DNA from 4 places in the Mesorhizobium sp. CNPSo 4688 genome. Region 1 is predicted to be linked to each of the others. Evidence: predicted binding sites of a transcription regulator. Region 1 holds the regulator's gene; each other region holds the start of a gene.
What was found. The regulator PhoB, encoded in region 1, activates phosphate uptake and scavenging genes when phosphate is short. The targets are predictions, from matches to a motif close to TGTCATNNANCTGTCAT.

Region 1 (3,207 bases):
GATCTACGAGAACGTTGCCTACGGCCCGCGCATCCATGGGCTGGCCAAGCGCAAGTCCGACATGGACCAGATCGTCGAGTCCAGCCTGAAGAAGGCGGCGATCTGGAACGAGGTCAAGGACCGCCTGCAGGAGCCGGGCACCGGCCTGTCCGGCGGCCAGCAGCAGCGCCTGTGCATCGCGCGCGCCATCGCGGTGTCGCCGGAAGTGATCCTGATGGACGAGCCCTGCTCGGCGCTCGATCCGATCGCCACCGCACGCGTCGAGGAACTTATCGACGAACTGCGCCAGAACTACACCATCGTCATCGTCACCCACTCGATGCAGCAGGCAGCGCGCGTGTCGCAGCGCACGGCGATGTTCCACCTCGGCTACCTGGTCGAGGAGGGCGCCACCGACAAGATGTTCACCAATCCCGACGACAAGCGCACCCAGGACTACATTACCGGCCGCTTCGGCTGAGCCGTCCAGCGGTTGAATTTTCAGGCACGAGGACCACGATCATGGGTGAACATACCGTCGCCTCCTTCGATGAAGAGTTGGGCCAGATCAGCAAGCTGATCCGCGACATGGGCGATCTGGCCGGGTCGATGGTCAGCGGCTCGACCAAAGCGTTGCTCAATTCCGACAATGCGCTGGCGCAACGTGTCGTGTCCGACGATGCCATCATGGACGCGCGCCAGCGGGAACTCGACGATCGCGCCATCACGCTCATCGCCAAGCGCCAGCCGGTGGCCAACGATCTGCGCGCCGTGGTGGGCTCGATCCGTATGGCCGGCGACCTCGAGCGCATCGGCGACCTTGCCAAGAACATCGCCAAGCGCGTCGGCACCGTCGGCCTCAGCGTCACGCCGCGCGACCTCTCGCATTCCATCGATGCAATGGCGCAGCTGGTGCTGATCCAGGTGCAAGGGGTGGTCGAGGAATATGCCGCCGCGGATGCGGCTGCGCTGGCAAAGCTCAGGAATGAGGACGAGCGCATCGACGTCAAATACACGTCGGTGTTTCGTGAACTCTTGACCTATATGATGGAAGACCCGCGCAACATCACTGCCTGCACGCATCTTCTGTTCTGCGCCAAGAATCTGGAGCGCATCGGTGATCATGTCACCAACATCGCTGAAAATGCGTATTATGTGCTGACCGGCCAGCAATTGCCCGCCAATCGCCCGAAGCAGGACGAGACGGCGATGGCCACTTCGGCCTGACAAGGGTGAACTGCTGATGATCGCGCCACGCATCATGGTCGTGGAGGACGAGGAGCCGCTGGGCGTGCTTCTCCGCTACAACCTCGAATCCGAAGGCTACCAGGTCGAGGTGGTGACGCGCGGCGACGAGGCCGAAATCCGGCTGCAGGAAAACGTTCCCGATCTGCTGGTGCTCGACTGGATGGTGCCGGCGGTGTCCGGCATCGAGCTCTGTCGCCGGCTGCGCATGCGGCCCGAGACCGAACGGCTGCCAATCATCATGCTGACCGCGCGCGGCGAGGAGAGCGACCGTGTGCGTGGCCTGTCCACCGGCGCCGACGACTATCTGGTCAAGCCGTTTTCCACGCCGGAATTCATGGCGCGCGTGAAAGCGCTGCTGCGCCGCGCAAAGCCGGAAGTGCTGTCCAGCGTGCTCAAGGTCGGCGACATCGTGCTCGATCGTGAATCGCACCGCGTTTACCGCAAGAAGAGCGAAATCAGGCTCGGACCGACCGAGTTCCGCCTGCTCGAATTCATGATGCGCCATCCCGGCCGCGTGTTCTCGCGCAGCCAGCTGCTCGACAATGTCTGGGGCGAGACGATCTATATCGACGAGCGCACCGTCGACGTGCATGTCGGGCGCCTGCGCAAGGCGGTCAACAATGGCCGCATGCCGGATGTGATCCGCACCATTCGCGGCGCCGGCTACGCTATCCGGGAAGATTAGGCACGCCGCACTGTTGCCGGCCTTTCAGGCGACATGCTTGCCCGCTTTCGCCTGAATGCCCGGTGCGAAAATCTCCTGGTCGACGAAGCCGAGCGCGCGCATGGCGCAGCCTTCGCGGATCAGCGGCAGTTCGTTGGGCTCGGTGTCGAAGGAAATCGATTTCGAGTGCTGGCCGCCGGCGGTCTGGGCAATCGCCTCGCGCAATGCCGGTTCGATCAGATCGAACGCGGCGGCGCTGACTCCGACCATGGCGACAGGTGCTGGATCGATCAGCGCGAACAGGCTGCCGAGGCCGAAGCCAAGCGCCTCGCCGGCCTTGCGGTAGGCTTCGCGCTCGGGGCCATCGGTCTCGCGGGCACGTGTGGCGAGCGCCCGCATGTCGGCGTCGCCGACATCGACCGGTTCGGCATCCTCGCTCATCATTTTGGCGCTGCGCCAGATGGCGTAGTTGCCGGCATAGGCCTCGACGCAGCCGCGCCGCCCGCAACGGCACAGCGCGCCGCCGGGCCGGTGGATCATGTGGCCGAACTCGCCGCCCGAGGAATGGGTGCCGGTGAACAATTCGCCCTTCAGCACCAGCCCCATGCCGATGCCGTGCGAGAGCAGGATAGCGATGAAATTGTCGCGGTAGCGCTCAGGCTGGCGCCATTGCAGCGCCACTGCCATCATGTTGCAATCGTTTTCCATGGTGGCCGGAATACCGAACTCCGCTTCCAGTATGTCGGCGAAGGCAATGTCGGTCAGCGGCGTGATCGGCGACCACAGCATGGCGCGCGCCTGCGAATCGGTGATGCCCTGGATGCCCATGGCAATGCGGGCAATGCTCTGAACATCGAGGTCGGGATCCTCGAGCCGCCGCCGCACGATTGCCGTGCATTCGCCGATCAGCTCGTCGCGCGGCATAGTCAGCGTATCCAGCCGGCGCTGCTCCTCGGCGACCACCTGGCCGGCATAGTCGATGACGGTGACGGAAAGGAAATTCAGCGACAGCACCACGGTCATCACCGCGGCGGCTTCCGGGTTGAGCGCAAGGCCAACCTGGGGCCGGCCGCGTTTCAGCGCACCGGTCTCGCCAGGCTTGCTCTCGGCCAGGATGCCTTCTTGAATCAGATCAGACGAGATCGCCGATATGGTCGAGTGGCTGAGACCGGTGGTCGCCGCAATCTCGGTCCTCGACGGTTGGCCTGCCCGGCGCACGGCCGAAATCACCATCGCGCGGTTGCGACGGCGCAGGTCGTCGTGGCGGATTCCAACCGACATCGTTTTTGTTTTCCTCCCGGTCCTCCTCGCGCCTC
Region 2 (3,207 bases), on a different contig from region 1:
CATCTTTGCGCGAGATCGCCGACAACATCATCGAACTGATGGCGGCGAAAGCCTTCGCCAAGAACATCGGCCTCGGCTGTCATGTCGAGCCCGACGTGCCGCAGATGATCATGGCTGATCCGGGAAGAGTGAGGCAAGTGCTGCTCAACCTCATCGGAAACGCGATCAAGTTCACCGACGCCGGCGGCGTGCTGGTTTCCGTTGCACGGGCCCGCACCGAGACCAGCGACCGCATCTGCTTCACCGTCGCCGACACCGGCCCTGGCCTGCGCGAAGAGGATATGGAGCGCATCTTCGAGGAGTTCGAACAGTCCGACGGCACCTCGACCCGCACCCATGGCGGCGCCGGCCTCGGCCTTGCCATATCGAGGCGCCTGGTGACCGCCATGGGCGGCGCCATTTCAGTGTCGAGCCGGCTTGGCGAGGGATCGGAATTCGTCTTCGAACTCCCGGCCACAGGAGCCACCGAAGCGCCGCAGAACCGGCAGAATATCCTCGCCGGCCGGCGCGCCGTCATCGTGTCGAAGAACGCTGTAGAGGCCGATGCTATCGCCCGTGCCATCCGCGCCCATGGCGGCGCCGTCGATGTTGCCGCGACCGCGTCCCAGGCGACGCCTTTCGCCGAACATTGCGACGCGCTGTTGATCGACGCCGCCATGGAAGATAGCGATGGCAGGCTGCTCAAGCGCCTGCGCCAGAGCGGCTTTGACGATTGCGAGGCGATCACGCTGATCGCGCCGACCGACCGCGGCATGCTTGGCGAATTCCGCGCCAGCGGCTACGCCACCTTCCTGGCAAGGCCGGTGCGCGGCGAAACGCTGCTGCGCGTGTTGTTGACCAGCCATGCTCCTGCTTTACCCCTGCCCAAGAACCCGGAAAAAAGCGGCGCGGCGTCGCTTCGCGCCGCTGGCGCGCGCCATCAAGGCCTGTCGGTGCTGATTGCCGAAGACAACGACATCAACGCCATGCTGGCCCGCGCCACCCTCTTGAAGGCAGGGCATCGGGTCAAAGTCGTCGGCAACGGCAAGGCCGCGGTCGAGGCAATCACCGAAGCCGGGCTGAAACACCGTTTCGACGTGGTGCTGATGGATCTGCACATGCCGGTCATGGACGGGCTGGACGCAATCGCGGCCATCCGCCGCCACGAGGAAGAAATGGCCGTGCCGCCGGTTCCGATCATGGTGCTTTCGGCCGACAGCCAGGAAAAGACCCGCCACACAGTGCTTGCCCATGGCGCCAGCGGCTTCGTCACCAAGCCGCTGGACCCCGACGCGCTGGTCCATGCCGTCGAAGGCCAGGTGGCCGCCTGAGGCCGCTCCAACGTGCTCTATGCTGTCACGTAAGGTAGCCGGTTGAGGGTTTTCGCCAGCCGACGAAGTATTGCCCGCTGCGCCGTATCACGGTACTGTCACAATCCTGTTGCACCTACACCGTATCCCCGTGCCAAGAGGGATGGCTCGAAGGAGAATCACTCGTGCATACAGTTATGCCGGAATGTGACACTCGGCCCAACGCAGGCGGTGCTTTGCTCGCCGCGCGTAACGCCGGTGCCGTCGCAACAGGCGCACCGCTGGGCCGGATCGGCAATCTCGAAGTGCGGCTTGCCCGCAACGAAGCCGAGATCGCTGCCGCGCAGGAAGTGCGCTACCGGGTATTTTATGACGAGCTTGGCGCCAGGAAGGACCTGTTCCAGGCACAGGATCGGCGCGACGCCGACCGTTTCGACCCGCTCTGCGACCATCTGCTGGTGCTGGACACCTCGATTTCCGGACCCGAGCATCGCCGCATCGTCGGCACTTATCGGCTGCTGCGGCAAGAAATCGCAGCGACCGCCGGCGGCTTCTATTCCGAAGGCGAGTTCGAGCTGACAAAGCTGATTGCCCGTCATCCCGGACAGCGCTTCCTTGAGCTCGGCCGCTCCTGCGTTCTTAAGGAATACCGCTCCAAGCGCACCATCGAGGCGCTGTGGCAAGGCATCTGGGCCTATATCAAGCACTATGAGATCGGTGTGATGACCGGCTGTGCGTCGTTCCACGGCACGGTGCCGGCGGCGCATGCCGAGGCGCTTACCTATCTTGCCCATCACTGCCGCACCAACTCAGCCTGGGATGTGCGGGCTGTGTCCGGGCGCTATTGCTCGATGGACCTGATGCCGATCGAGGCGGTAAACGCCAAGGCGGCGATCGCGGCCATGCCGCCGCTGGTCAAGGGCTATCTGCGCGTCGGCGCCCGCATCGGCGAGGGCTGCGTCATCGACCGCGAATTCTCCACCGTCGATGTGTTCGTGGTGATGCCGGTCAAGGAAATCGGCGCCCGCTACGTCAACTATTATGGCGGCGAAGCGCAACGGTTTGCCGCTTGACGCTGAGCGAATAGCGAATAGCGAGAGCTATGCCGCCAACCTGCGGACTGCCACCCTACTCGCTACTCGCTACTCCCTATTCGCTATTCCCTCTTTTCACGGAATATCCTCCGGCCGCCGTCCCGGCCGGCTCTTGTAGGACGGAAACGTCCAGCCGAATTTGAGCGCGCCGCCACGCACCAGGAAAGCCGCGACAAAGCCGGCAAGGTCCGAGGCGAGCGGCGGCAGTCCGGCAAGATCGCCCAGCGTATAAAGGCCTGCACCCGCCAGCGCCGCGCTGACGTAGATTTCGGGCCTCAGCAGCACCGACGGCTCGCCGGCCAGCAGATCGCGCAGAATGCCGCCGAATGTGGCGGTCAGCACGCCCATAATGACGGCGACGACCGGGGAACCGGTGATAGCCAGTCCCTTGGCCGCGCCCATCACGGAAAAGGCCGCCAATCCGATGGCGTCGAGCCAGAGCAGCCATTTCCAGCGCGAGTCGACGCGATGGGCGAAGAAGAAGACCAGCACCGCAACCGCCGCGCAGATCAGCACATAGCCTGAGTTGCTGACCCAAAAGACGGGCAGGTTGAGGATGACGTCGCGCAGTGTGCCACCGCCGATGCCGGTGACGCTGGCCAGGAACAGGAAGCCGATAATGTCGAGCTGCTTGCGCGAAGCCGCCAGCGCCCCGGTCGCCGCAAAGACGGCGACGCCAGCATAGTCGAGCAGGTCGATGGCGTTCATGGCAGGCCAGGGAGTAAGGGAATAGGGCAGTAGGGCAGTATGTTTAGCACGAAGCCGCACCGTTGGTACGGCTGCCTTTCCCTACTGCGCTACTGCTTATTCCCCTATTGCCTTAG
Region 3 (3,207 bases), on a different contig from region 1:
CACCATCGGCCACGACACCTGGCTCGGCCACGGCTCGACCATCCTGCCCGGCATCACCGTCGGGGACGGCGCCGCGGTCGGCGCCGGTGCGGTGGTGTCTAAAGATGTCGCGCCCTACACCATCGTCGGCGGCGTGCCGGCAAAGCCGATCCGCGAGCGCTTCGACCGCCGCACGGCGGAGCGCTACCAGGCACTCGCCTGGTGGGATTGGGACCATGCCAGGCTGCGCGCCGCGCTCGACGATTTTCGCGAGCTAGAGGCTGAGGCGTTCCTGGAAAAATACGGCGGTTAGCGCCGACCCCTCGCGCGTTTTCGCCGGTGTTCAGGAAATGCGCCAATGCTAATATACAGGATGTTTGAGGGTTTCATGCAGCCTTTGCGAAGGGACGTTTCCGCACCTCCGGCCTCTGGCGTGAAGCCCGGAATCGTGACAGCCTTCGTCGTTCTGATCTTTTTCGGCATCCTTGCCGCGATCTGGCTTTGATCCATCCCACACGGGTTCTTGACCGTGCCGACCATTCGTCCCGCCACGCCGGCCGACGCAGATGCGATCTGGTCCATTCTCGAACCCGTCCTGCAGGCCGGCGAAACTTATGCGCTGCCCCGCGACTGGAACCGCGACCAAGCGCTGGGCTACTGGTTTTCCGATGGGCACGATGTGTTCGTCGCGGAGGAAGCCGGCGACGTGATTGGCTGCTACTATCTCCACGCCAACCAGCGCAGCGGCGGCGCGCATGTCGCCAATTGCGGCTACGTCACGTCGGCGGCATCGAGCGGCCGAGGCGTCGCCACGGCGATGTGCCTGCATTCGTTGCAGCAGGCTGCCGAGCGCGGCTTCCGCGCCATGCAGTTCAACTTCGTCATCAGCAGCAACGAGCGTGCGGTGAAGCTGTGGCGTCGGCTGGGCTTCGAAATTGTCGGAACGATACCGCAAGCATTCGACCATCCGCGGCTGGGATATGTCGACGCTTTCGTGATGCACCGCATGCTGTAGTAGAGGTGTGCGGGTTTCATACCCTTGACACATGACTCGGACAGGACGCCATCTCCCCAAGGAGATCGCTCATGCTCGCCACAGTCAAACCCTCGCTTGCCGGATTCTTCGAAGGCACCAATCCGGCGCCGCCGGTGCATCTCGGCACCCGTTACGACACATCGGGCAACTTCCTCCTCGAACCCGGCAACACGGTGGTCAGCCACCTCGTCCAAGGCTCTCCTTCCGAAGCCGTGGTCATCGAGGTACGCGAGCGCATGCGCGCCATGCCGGATGCCGACCGGCTCGCCTTCACGCCCATCTCCAGCCTGCACATGACGCTGTTCCAGGGCATAATCGAATATCGCCGCCGCCTGCCTTACTGGCCGCAGGACGTGCCGCTCGACACCAGCATCGACGCCATGACCAGCCTCTATCTGGAGCGCTTGAAGGGCTTCCGGAGCCGCGGCCCATTCAAGGTCGAGGTGATCGAAGTCGTGCCGACCGGGCTCACCGTTGCCGGCGCAACGGAGGAGGACCGGCGCGTCATGAGCGCCTGGCGCGACGCGCTGTCAGTACCGTTCGGCTACCGCCACCCCGATCACGACACTTACGCCTTCCACATCACGTTTGCCTACCCGATCCAGCGCCTCGCCGACGACAGGGCCACCGCTTGGCAGGACTTCTTCGACGACAGTCTCGCCGAGTTCGCCCGCAAGGCGCCGATGATCGAGTTGCAGCCGCCGGCCTTCTGCAACTTCAAGGACATGAACCATTTCGAGGAGTTGCTGGTGCTTGGCTGACCAGCGGCAGCACCACCGGCGCACGGGTCTGTGGGCGGTAACAAAACTGACATCAATCCGACACCGCAGGTTCATGCGGCTGCGCTAGCGAGGGTTAACAGACCTTCAAACTGCGACCGGACTGAAAGTTAAGCCATGTCAGCAACGCTCGAAATCCGCGGCGTGTCCCGCCGATTTGGCAAGAACACCGCCGTCAGCGCCATCGACCTGTCGATCCCGCAGGGCCAGATGGTCGGCATCATCGGTCGCTCCGGCGCCGGCAAGTCCACCCTTCTTCGCATGATCAACCGTCTCATCGACCCCAGCCAGGGGTCGATTTTTTTTGACGGCGCTGAGGTTTCCCGGCTGCGCGGCTCGCCGCTCAGGCGCTGGCAGCGCGATTGCGCCATGATCTTCCAGCAGTTCAACCTTGTGCCGCGCCTTGACGTCCTGACCAACGTTCTGCTCGGCCGGCTCAATCACCGCTCGACCGTCTCCAACCTGCTGGGCATGTTTACCCGCGCCGAATGCGCCGAGGCGGTCGCAGCGCTCGAGCGCCTCGACATCGCCCGCACCGCACTTCAGCCCGCCGGCACGCTGTCCGGCGGCCAGCAGCAGCGTGTCGCCGTTGCCCGCGCCATGATGCAGCAACCGAAGGTGCTGCTCGCCGACGAGCCGATCGCTTCGCTCGACCCGCTCAACGCCAAGGTGGTGATGGACTCGTTGCAGGACATAAATCTGCGCGAAGGCATCACCGTCGTCACCAATCTGCACACGCTGGACACGGCGCGGGCCTATTGCAACCGCATCATCGGCATGGCCGCCGGCAAGGTCGTGTTCGACGGCGCGCCGGAAGAGCTCAACCGCGAAGCGGTGCGCCAGGTCTATGGCGCCGACAGCAATGGCGCTGAAATCTCCGAGGCCATCACCTCGACCAGCATCGCCTACAAGCAAAAGATCGAAGCATCCGCCAGCCCGCTCGAGCCGGCATTCCCCGGGTACTGATCCATGATCCCGAAAAGTGGATACCGGTTTTCGGAAAAGATCATGGACAAGAACTGAGCGACTGGGATCGACCGCCCGCGTCAAGGGCACCTGCAAAAATCAAGAACGCTGCCGGCGCGGGGCCGGAACTTACAGGAGAGATAAAATGTTCAGGAAGATGGTATTCAGCGCCGTATCGGTGCTCGCCATGGCAACCAGCATGGCCCACGCGGCCGACCTCAAGGAATTCCGCGTCGGCATCCTCGGCGGCGAAAACGAAACCGACCGTCTGCGCAACTACCAGTGCCTGGCCGACCATCTGAAGACCGAATTCGGCTTCGAAAAAGTGTCGCTGTTCCCGGCCGCCGACTATGACGGCGTCATCCAGGGCCTGCTCGGCGGCACGCTCGACTTCGCCGAACTCGGCGCCTCCGGCTACGCCAGCGTCTACATCAAGGACCCGAAGGC
Region 4 (3,207 bases), on a different contig from region 1:
TCGGCCATCCGGACAATTACACGGTCGCCAACCCGCTGAAGACGCCGGCCCACATCGTGCCGGAGTGGTACTTCCTGCCGTTCTACGCGATCCTGCGCGCCATCACCTTCAACATCGGGCCGATCAACTCCAAGCTCGGCGGCGTGCTGTGCATGTTCGGCGCCATCGTCATGCTGTTTCTGGTGCCGTGGCTCGACACCTCCAAGGTGCGCTCGGCGGTCTACCGCCCTTGGTATAAGCTGTTCTTCTGGCTCTTCGCAGCCGACGCCGTCCTGCTCGGTTGGCTGGGCTCGCAGCCGGCTGAAGGCAGCTTCGTGTTCATGGCGCAGATGGCGACGCTGTTTTACTTTGCCTTCTTCCTCGTCATCCTGCCGGTGCTCGGCCTGATCGAGACGCCGCGCAGGCTGCCGAATTCGATCACCGAGGCGGTGCTGGAGAAGAACAAGGGTGCCGGTGGGGGACATCCGGCAGGTGCGAACGCCGCGCCGGAAACCAAGGGCTGAGCGAGAATCTAAGGGGATTTGGTATGAAAAAGATTCTCACCTCGCTTGCCCTGCTCGGCCTGTTGGCCGGCGGCATCGGAGCGGTCGGCAGCGTGGCGATGGCCGCTGAAGAGGCGCATAACGCGGCGGCACCGACGCATTTCCCGATCGACGAGCCGAAGGAAATGGACTGGAGTTTCGCCGGTCCGTTCGGCACCTACGACAAGGCGCAGTTGCAGCGCGGCCTGAAGGTCTACAAGGAAGTCTGCTCGGCCTGCCATTCGATGAACCTGGTGGCGTTCCGCACGCTGGAAGGCCTCGGCTATTCGGAAGCGCAGGTGAAATCCTTTGCCGCCGAATACACCATCCATGACGGTCCCAACGATGCCGGCGACATGTTCGACCGGCCGGGTAAGCCGTCGGACCATTTCCCGGCGCCGTTCGCCAATGAGGAGGCGGCTGCCGCCTCCAACGGTGGCGCAGCCCCGCCCGACATGTCGCTGCTGGCCAAGGCACGCGGTGTCGAGCGCGGCTTCCCGCGCTTCGTCTTCGACATCTTCACCCAGTATGCTCAGGGCGGCCCGGACTACATCCATTCGCTGCTGACCGGCTACGACGAGACGCCGCCGGCCGGCATGGTGATCCCCGAAGGTACCCACTACAATCCATACTTCATGTCCGGCGTGTCGCTGAAGATGCCGAAGCCGCTGTCCGACGGCCAGGTCACCTATGATGACGGTTCGCCGCAGACGGTCGACCAGTATTCGCGCGACGTCTCGGCCTTCCTGATGTGGGCTGCCGAGCCGCATCTGGAGGACCGCAAGAAGACCGGCTTCCGCGTGCTTGTGTTCCTGGCTCTGTTCGGCGCCCTGGTCTTTCTGACCAAGCGCAAGGTGTGGGAAGGCGTGGCGCATTAAGCGCTGCCAGCCACGTATTAAAAAAAGGGCGCCGAGAGGCGCCCTTTTGCTTTTCCGGAGGCGGCTTGTCACATAGCGGTCACCGCATCTGACGATCCTGTGCTGCCCTCATCAAAGGATCGCACCCATGAAAAGATACGCATCGCTCGCGGCAGGACTGCTGCTGCTCGTCGTCGGCTCGGCCGCCCAGGCCGAAGACGCAAAGCCCTTCATCACCAACAGGGATGTCGACCTGACGATGATCCTGCCGCCGCCGCCGGCCAACGACTCGGCTGAGACCAAGGCCGAGCTCGGCGCGGTGCTGACGCTGCAGGTGACACGCACGCCCGAAATGGAGGCCAGCGCCATTGCCGACGCCGAGGAAGACGTCTGGCGCTTCACCAATGTCATGGGGCCGAACTTCAACAAGGAAAAGCTGCCGAAATTCTCAGCCTTCTTCGATCGCGTCGTGGCCACCGAAGGCGCCGTCGTCGATCCGGCCAAAGATGTCTGGAAGCGGCCGCGTCCGCACCAACTCAGCGACCTCGTCAAGCCGGCGGTCAAGCTGTCGAGCTCCGGTTCCTGGCCTTCGGGTCATGCCACGGTCGGCACCATGATGGGCATCATCCTTGCCGACATGGTTCCGGAAAGGCGCGCAGAGATCATGGCGCGTGCGGCCGAATACGCCCACAACCGTGTGGTCGGCGGCATCCACTATCCGTCCGACGTCGAGATGGGCAAGATTTCCGGTAGCGTTATCGCCGCCGTCCTGCTCAACCGCGACGACTTCAAGGCCGAGTACGACGTGGCCAAGGCCGAGCTGCGTTCCGACCTCGGTATGTAAGCTATTCCCAACAGTCGGTTTTCGACAGCAAGGGGCGCCAGCGGCGTCCCTTTTTCGTTCATGGCTGTGGCCAAGCGGCAGTTTGGCAATTCACCCGTTGGCATGGCGGCATCGGATTGATATTCGACGCAGCGAGCTTCTTGCGCCATGGCATTTGGAAATCGATGATGCGGCTACGCGACTGTCACAACTTTTCCGATTTCCGGCGCATGGCGCAGCAGCGGCTGCCGGGGCCGATCTTCAACTACATTGACGGCGCGGCGGACGACGAGGTCACCTATCGCCGCAATACCGAGAGTTTCGAGCGCTGCGACCTCGTTCCCAATGTGTTGCGCGGTGTCAGCGAGATAGACATGTCGGTGACGGTGATGGGCCAGAAACTGGCCATGCCCGTCTATTGCTCGCCGACCGCCTTGCAGCGGCTGTTCCATCATCAGGGCGAGCGCGCGGTGGCCAAGGCTTCGGCCAAATTCGGCACCATGTTCGGCGTGTCCTCGCTTGGCACCGTCAGCCTCGAGGAAGCGCGCAAGATCAGCAGCAGTCCGCAGGTCTACCAGTTCTATTTCCACAGGGATCGCGGCCTCAACCGGGCGATGATGCAGCGGGCCAAGGCAGTCGGCGTCGAGGTGATGATGCTGACCGTCGACAGCATCACCGGCGGCAATCGCGAGCGCGACAAGCGCACCGGCTTTGCCATTCCCTTCAAGCTCAACCTTGCCGGCATGCTGCAGTTCGCACTCAAGCCGGGCTGGGCGATCAACTATTTCACTCATGAGGGGTTCAAGCTGCCGCAGCTCGACGAGCATGTCGACATGGGTGGCGGCACGATGTCGATCAGCCGCTACTTCACCGAGATGCTCGATCCGTCGATGACCTGGGACGATGTCGCCGAGATGGTCAGGCTGTGGGGTGGTCCGTTCTGCCTCAAGGGCGTCATGTCGGTGGAGGATGCCAAACGCGCCGTCGAGATCGGCTGCAGCGGCAT

Region 2: a site for PhoB is predicted at 1,407-1,423, ahead of olsB (l-ornithine N(alpha)-acyltransferase). Genes of this name have one in related genera too.
Region 3: a site for PhoB is predicted at 1,824-1,840, ahead of phnC (phosphonate ABC transporter ATP-binding protein). Genes of this name have one in related genera too.
Region 4: a site for PhoB is predicted at 1,466-1,482, ahead of AC04SH_RS15475 (acid phosphatase). Genes of this name have one in related genera too.

Annotation. Positions count from the first base shown of each region.
Region 1 covers NZ_JBWLUY010000010.1:211,693-214,899, reverse strand. Annotated here, with positions in the region: gene pstB (phosphate ABC transporter ATP-binding protein PstB) at 1-460, shown strand, start outside; gene phoU (phosphate signaling complex protein PhoU) at 502-1,206, shown strand; gene phoB (phosphate regulon transcriptional regulator PhoB) at 1,223-1,912, shown strand; gene AC04SH_RS20780 (ROK family protein) at 1,937-3,172, opposite strand.
Region 2 covers NZ_JBWLUY010000008.1:19,946-23,152, reverse strand. Annotated here, with positions in the region: gene AC04SH_RS16085 (response regulator) at 1-1,310, shown strand, start outside; gene olsB (l-ornithine N(alpha)-acyltransferase) at 1,487-2,362, shown strand; gene AC04SH_RS16075 (trimeric intracellular cation channel family protein) at 2,459-3,091, opposite strand.
Region 3 covers NZ_JBWLUY010000019.1:42,948-46,154, forward strand. Annotated here, with positions in the region: gene AC04SH_RS28430 (DapH/DapD/GlmU-related protein) at 1-292, shown strand, start outside; gene AC04SH_RS28435 (GNAT family N-acetyltransferase) at 503-994, shown strand; gene AC04SH_RS28440 (DUF1868 domain-containing protein) at 1,066-1,776, shown strand; gene phnC (phosphonate ABC transporter ATP-binding protein) at 1,912-2,760, shown strand; gene phnD (phosphonate ABC transporter substrate-binding protein) at 2,906-3,207, shown strand, end outside.
Region 4 covers NZ_JBWLUY010000007.1:285,340-288,546, reverse strand. Annotated here, with positions in the region: gene AC04SH_RS15485 (cytochrome b) at 1-503, shown strand, start outside; gene AC04SH_RS15480 (cytochrome c1) at 527-1,399, shown strand; gene AC04SH_RS15475 (acid phosphatase) at 1,527-2,222, shown strand; gene AC04SH_RS15470 (alpha-hydroxy acid oxidase) at 2,390-3,207, shown strand, end outside.